DNA from 3 places in the Arthrobacter sp. YAF34 genome. Region 2 is predicted to be linked to each of the others. Evidence: riboswitches for the same ligand, from Rfam matches in the RefSeq annotation. Region 2 holds a riboswitch; each other region holds the start of a gene.
The links. Region 2 has a riboswitch for thiamine pyrophosphate ahead of AB4Y72_RS13785 (ECF transporter S component). Riboswitches for the same ligand answer to the same signal wherever they lie in the genome.
Positions count from the first base shown of each region.

Region 1: linked by a shared signal. The riboswitch ahead of thiO (glycine oxidase ThiO) and the one ahead of AB4Y72_RS13785 (ECF transporter S component) in region 2 are both predicted to bind thiamine pyrophosphate.
Region 3: linked by a shared signal. The riboswitch ahead of AB4Y72_RS15345 (bifunctional hydroxymethylpyrimidine kinase/phosphomethylpyrimidine kinase) and the one ahead of AB4Y72_RS13785 (ECF transporter S component) in region 2 are both predicted to bind thiamine pyrophosphate.

Region 1 covers NZ_JBFRCV010000008.1:180,073-182,263, forward strand. The annotation lists gene thiO (glycine oxidase ThiO) at 1-863, opposite strand, end outside; TPP riboswitch at 857-977, opposite strand; gene thiE (thiamine phosphate synthase) at 1,004-1,675, shown strand; gene AB4Y72_RS11905 (ferritin-like fold-containing protein) at 1,694-2,191, opposite strand, start outside.
Region 2 covers NZ_JBFRCV010000010.1:135,520-137,710, reverse strand. The annotation lists gene AB4Y72_RS13795 (hypothetical protein) at 1-204, shown strand, start outside; gene AB4Y72_RS13790 (heme-degrading domain-containing protein) at 188-733, opposite strand; TPP riboswitch at 920-1,063, shown strand; gene AB4Y72_RS13785 (ECF transporter S component) at 1,127-1,774, shown strand; gene AB4Y72_RS13780 (ABC transporter ATP-binding protein) at 1,815-2,191, shown strand, end outside.
Region 3 covers NZ_JBFRCV010000012.1:137,923-140,113, reverse strand. The annotation lists gene AB4Y72_RS15350 (Rne/Rng family ribonuclease) at 1-1,014, shown strand, start outside; TPP riboswitch at 1,007-1,104, shown strand; gene AB4Y72_RS15345 (bifunctional hydroxymethylpyrimidine kinase/phosphomethylpyrimidine kinase) at 1,246-2,191, shown strand, end outside.

The DNA.
Region 1 (2,191 bases), on a different contig from region 2:
GGCCGCAGCGGCAGGGACAAGCCGGCAGGCAGATCGGTGAGCCCGGCGGCGCCGAGCCCGTTGGCCACCACGGTTTCCGCGGCGAGCACGGAACCGCCGCCGGCAAGCCGGGCCCCCGCAACGCGTCCGCCTTCCCAGAGCAGCCCCGCCGCGCGGCGCCGGACCAAGCTGCCGCGGCCGGCGGCGCCGAGCAACTCCGAGATCCGGGCGATCAGCAGGCGGGGGTCCACCTGGTGGTCGGCCGGGATGTCGAAGGCGCACGAAATGCCGGGGCTCAGCAGGGGCTCCCGGCCTCGCGCCTCGCGCACAGTCAGGGGTTCCACGGTGAGGCCGCACGCCTGCTGGACTTCCCGGAGATCCGCGAGGGCGCGCCGGTCCGCCGCGTCGGCTCCGACGGCGAGCGTCGGCGTCGTCAAATAGCCGGTCCCGGACGCGGTGTTGGGTGCCGTGCCGGTGGCACCGGCGTCGATCCCGGCCGCGAACCCGGGCCACAGCCGGGACGACTCGAGCATCAGTTCCAGCAGCTGCTCTTCCTGGTAGTGCAGTTCGCTGACGGGGGCCAGCATGCCTGCCGCGGCCCAGCTGGCCCCGCTGCCGGGCGCGTCATCGATCACGACCACCGACCGGCCGGCGCGGCTGGCCTCGAAGGCGATGCCGTGGCCGATCACGCCGCCGCCGATCACCGCAACGTCGGCCGTGATCTCGTCGGCTGGGATTTCCGCTGCCGGGATCTCCCCTGCTGGGATGTCCGCATGAGCGGTGCGCCGTGCCGGCTTCCCCTCAGCGGCACCGGGCCCGGCGTCACAAACCCGGGAAGCGGCGTCATCTGTGCCTTCGGCTGCATGGCTTGCTCGTGTGCCCATGAACAATTCCTTCCCTACGCCGGTACTAACCGGATCAGGTCAAGCGGTCGGCTCTGACGCCCTCTCAGCCGGGCAGCGTTGGCATGGCCGCTGCGGGCTCCCGCGGTATGCGCCCAGTTTAGAGGAACTAGGCTTCTCTCATGAGCCAGGATTCCCTCCACACCACTGCCCGCCTCTACTTGTGCACCGATGCCCGCCGGGACCGCGGCGACTTCGCGGACTTCGTGGACGCCGCGTTCACCGGCGGGGTGGACATCATCCAGCTGCGCGACAAATCGCTCGAAGCAAGCGAGGAACTCGAACTCCTGGAGGTCCTGCACGCCGCAGCGCAGCGCCACGGCCGGCTGTGGGCCGTCAATGACCGGGCGGACATCGGCTCCCTGTCGGGGGCGCCGGTGTTCCATGTCGGGCAGAAGGACATTTCCCTTGACGCCGCCCGCGGTTTCCTCGGCAAGGACACCGTGATCGGCCTGTCCACCCACAGCCCCGAACAGGTGGACGCCGCCATCGCTTCCTCGCCCGGGCGCAAGGGACTCGACTACTTCTGCGTGGGACCCGTGTGGGCGACTCCCACGAAACCGGGACGGGCCGCCGTCGGCCTCGACCTGGTGCGTTACGCCGCCGAGGCGACCGGCCGGGCCGGGAGCCCGTTGCCGTGGTTCGCGATCGGCGGCATCGACCTCGGCAATGTGGAGGAAGTCGTCGACGCCGGCGCCCGGCGGATCGTTGTGGTCCGGGCCATCACCGACGCCGATGATCCGGCCCACGCCGCCGGCGCACTGCTGGCGGCACTGGACGCCGCTGATTCCTGACCACGCTTCGCGGCAAGGCTAGCCGGCGAGACCCAGCCCGGCCATCCGGCGCGAATGGTTCGCCGCGAGCTCGACTGTCAGGGAGTCGACCAGCTCCTTGGCGCCGGCGTCGTCCAGGCCCGACAGGCCGCCAAGGAGCGGGTACTCCAGGCTCACCCGCTGGGCCAGGGTCAGGGCCTCGCCCAGCAGGCGCCTGGCCCACAGCGCCAGGCGCGACGCCAGCCGCGGGTCATCTGCCAGGGCCGCCTTGAGCCGCTCCTGCAGCACGGCCGTGGCTTCCTCGGCGGACTGGATCTGCCCGATCAGCTCCCGGGTCCCGGCGTCGACATACCGGGCGACCGCGCGGTAGTAGTCCGCGTAAAGTGTGTCGATCACGTAGGCCTTCATGAGCGACTCGTACCAGTCCGCCGGGCGGGTGCGCTCGTGGAAGTGGTCCACGGAAGGCTGAAACCGCAGCATAGCGACCTCGGCATCCACGCCCATGCCCTCGAGCCTGGCCCGGACGAGCTCGTAGTG
Region 2 (2,191 bases):
GCCGGCACGCTCGCGCCGGGCCCTGTCGGGTCCGACATGCAGCTCCGCTATGCCACCGCGGCGGAGGCACTCCGGTTCGCCGTTCCAGAGATCTACCTGGTGTACGGCATCCTGATGTGGGCCTGGTTCACGGCGGTGGGAATTGCCTTGATCCGGCTGTCCCGGAGGACGCCGGCACTGGCGCCGCCTAGGATCCCGGTGTGAGGACCGTCCGCAGCGCCTCGACGACGAGGTCGTGGTCCGCCTTCTGGGGCAGCCCGGAGACGGTGACGACCGCCACGGCCCCTGTGCCGCGCAGGTAAATCGGGAACGCGCCGCCGTGGGCGGCGAACTCCGTCTGATCGAACCACGCGTTGTCCTCGATCCTTCCTCCGGCCGCGCGGGCCCGGAGGCCCACCAGCAAGGAAGGGACCTCGTACCGCTGGGCCGTGCGCTTCTTGGCGTTGATCCAGCGCTCATTGTCCGGTGTGGCGCCGTCCAGCGCGGCGTGGAAGAGCACCTGTTCGCCTTTGGTGATGTCGACGGCGATGGGCAGCGAGCGTTGCCTGCCCAACTCGACCAGGAGGAGCCCGAGGTCCAGGGCGTCGTCCTTGCTGAAGGATGCGAACTGGAGCGCATCCATCTCGGCCAGCACGCGGCCGATGAGGGCCGCCAGGGATCCGTGCGGCTGCGGCTCGTTCGAGTCGGGGTCGTATTCCCGGGAGGGACCGTGCGTGGCCGGTATGTGCGTCAAAATATTTCCAGCTTTCCGGTGGGGGCGAGGCCGCCCGCTGGCGGGTCCGGGTGTCCGACACGACGACTCTACCAACCACGGCGTTCCCGCCCGCCGGGACCGTCGCTGTCCGGCCCGGATTGTGACGGAACGCCGCTGAAAACCCGGCCGTCCGGGTGTAAACTGAGCCAGCCCACAAGGGCGAAATAATCACGACAGGGGAGCGCCGCCGTCGGGCATCGCCGGAAGAATCCGGGGAGAACATCGGTGGGCGCTGAGAGTGCGGACAGCCGCAGACCCTCGAACCTGATCCGGTTAGTACCGGCGCAAGGGAGTCGAGTTCTCAGGGTGCCCGGAGGGCGGCGGAAGCCGCGGCCGGCCGCACCCTCCCCTCCTGTTCCTCAGGAGGACGACATGACAGATATTTCAGCACAGCCTGGTTCGGCCAGCCGCTCATCCGCCCGGCACAACTACGCCTGGCGGGTAGTGGACATTGTGGTGGCCGCCTTGATTGCCGTGGCCGGCGGCGTCATCTTCTGGGCCTGGGATCAGGGCGCCAACCTGATTTCAACCCCCCTCAGCGCGCTCTACCCGCCGCTCAGCGGACTCTACGCCGGCGGATGGATGATCCCCGCGGTGCTGGGCATGCTCATCATCCGCAAGCCCGGCGCTGCCCTCTTCTGCGAAACCGTGGCGGCCACGGGCGAGCTCATCATGGGCTCGCAATACGGCACCACGGTCCTGATCTCCGGCGTCCTGCAGGGCCTCGGCGCGGAACTGGTCTTCGCGGCCTTCCTCTACAAGAAGTTCAACCTGCCGGTATCGGTGCTGGCCGGTGCCGGCGCGGGCCTCTTCTGCGGCCTGAACGACTCGTTCCTGCCGTGGGGCTGGAACATCGCCTACGAAGCCGGGGACAAACTCGCCTACATCGTCTTCACCACCATCTCGGGCGCCGTGATTGCCGGCGGACTGGCGTGGCTGGCCACCCGCGGCCTGGCCAAGACGGGCGTGCTTGCCTCCTTTGCCTCGCGCAAGGCCGCCACGGAGCCCGTCTTCTCCTGAACCGCACCTCCAAACCCCTCTGAAACGGTGTAGACGATTCATGACATCCCCAACGGGCGTCCGGCCGGCCGCCGTAACGGCACGCGGCTGGGGCTGGCGGCACGCCGGCCGGTCCAAGCCGGCCGTCAACGGCCTTGACCTGGACATCCGGCCCGGGGAGCGCGTGCTCCTGCTGGGCCCCTCCGGCGCCGGCAAGTCGACCCTGCTCCACGCCCTGGCTGGTGTGCTCGGAGACGGCGCGTCCGGGCCGGCCGGCGACTCCGACGACTCAGACGAGACCGGAAGCCTCCTGATCGACGGCGCCCCGCCGCGGGCGCAGCGCGGCCGCGCCGGGCTGGTGCAGCAGGATCCGGAGACCCAGGTGGTGCTCTCCCGCCTCGGCGACGACGTCGCCTTCGGCGCGGAGAACCTTTCCGT
Region 3 (2,191 bases), on a different contig from region 2:
GGCGGCATCATCGTGATCGACTTCATCGACATGGTGCTCGAATCCAACCGTGACCTTGTGCTGCGCCGCATGGTGGAGTGCCTGGGCCGGGACCGCACCAAGCACCAGGTGGCCGAGGTGACCTCGCTGGGCCTTGTGCAGATGACCCGCAAGCGGATGGGCACCGGGCTGCTGGAAGTCTTCGGCGAGCAGTGTGAGGCCTGCGCCGGCCGCGGCATCGTCACCCACGACGAGCCCGTCGAACACCGCCGCGCCAACACGGTCGCCGCGGAGCACTACGTGCCGCGCGCCGAGGCCGCGCCTGCCGCCCGCACCGAACGTAAGAGCCGGCGCCGCGGCCGGGGAAGCCAGGGCACTGAGGGCACGCCGGCCGCGCCGTCGGCGCCGGCCGCTGTCCACGCCGAGCCCACCGAGGCCGAACGCCACGCCAAGGCTGAAGCAACGCGTGCCGCGCTGGCGAACATTGCTGCCGCGGCGCACGCCGCCCACCTGCACGACGGCGAGGCCGCCGCCGTCAGCGACGCGGGGGCCCGCAAGGCCGCCGTCGACGCCGTCACGAAGCTCGCAGCCGCCGACGAGGCAGCCGGCCGCCCCGCGACCGTGCTGACGTTCGGCGGCGAGCAAGTCGCGTTGCCCTTCGTCGAGCACGCGGAGGACGCGCAGGAGCCAGCCCTGACGCTGGATCTGCTGACCGAGGCGTTCGCGAACCTGGGCGACGCCGAGGCAGGCAAGCAGGAACCCAAGCAGGAAGCCAAGCAGGAACAGTCCGCTGCCGAGGCGCCGTCCTCACCGGCAGCGGACACCGGGTCGACGCGCGGCCGCCGCGGCCGCCGCAACCGGAGCGCCAGCCGCGCCCAGGGGGCGGCCAACGAGACGTCCGTGGAGCATCGCGAGGCAACGCGCCAGGCTGCGGCCGGATCGGTTCACGAAGCCAAGGCACCTGCCGCGGCCCGGGCCGGGCCCGTTTCGCCGTTAACCGGACATCCCGGAGGCAACGCTAGGCTGGAGCCCTGACACGGGGTGCCGCGCATCGGGCCGGCTGAGATCCACACCCGTTGAACCTGTCCGGTTAGCACCGGCGAAGGGATGTCTGACGTGCCCGCACCATCGAATCCGTCCGAGTTTCTGTCCGGTGATTCTCTGTCTAGTGATTCTCTGTCCAGTGATTCTCTGTCCAGGGATTTTCTTCCGGCCAATTTTCTGCCCGGCAAGGTTCGGCTCGGCGAGCACCCCGAGCCGCGCCACATTCCCCGCGTGCTGGCCATCGCCGGCTCGGACCCGTCCGGCGGGGCCGGGATCCAGGCCGACCTGAAGAGCATCGCAGCCAACGGCGGCTACGGCATGGCCGCCATCACGGCCCTCACCGCGCAAAACACCCAGGGCGTGCGCGCCGTTCACGTGCCTCCGGCGGCGTTCCTCACCGCGCAGCTGGACGCGATCAGCGATGACATCGGCATCGATGCCGCCAAGATCGGGATGCTCGGCGACGCAACGGTGATTGACGCCGTCCGCGGCTGGCTGGAAAAAGTGCGGCCCGCCGTCGTGGTCCTGGACCCGGTGATGGTCGCCACCAGCGGCGACCGGCTGCTGCAGGAATCGGCCGAGGCCGCCCTGCAGGCCCTCCTGCCGCTGGCGGACCTCATCACACCCAACCTCGCCGAACTCGCCATCCTGCTCAAAGAGCCTGCCGCCGAGGACTGGGCGGAGGCCCTGGCCCAGGGCAAGCGGCTGGCCGCCCAGACCGGCACCACCGTCCTGGTCAAGGGCGGCCACCTTCAGTCGGGGCCGTCGGGCGCCGGACAGCCCGACGCCGGCTGCCCGGACGCGCTGGTCAACACCGCAGGGCTGCTGGGCCAGGAGACCGTGGTGGTGCCGGGGGAGCGGATCGCCACGCGCAACAGCCACGGCACCGGCTGCTCGCTGTCCTCGGCCATGGCCACCGTGCAGGCCCGGGTGGGGGACTGGGAAGCGGCGCTGCGGGAGGTCAAGCCCTGGCTGCTCGGCGCGCTTCGCGAAGCCTCGGCCCTGGACGTCGGCACCGGCAACGGCCCGGTCCACCACTTCCATCACGTGCAGGATGTCACGAGTAGCCGGCGCGGGCAGCAGGGTCCCGCCGGCCGGGGCAGCCAGCGCGGCCACGGCCCGGCGGAAGGCGAATTCGCCGCGGCCCTGCGCGCGGGGGCCGCGGGCG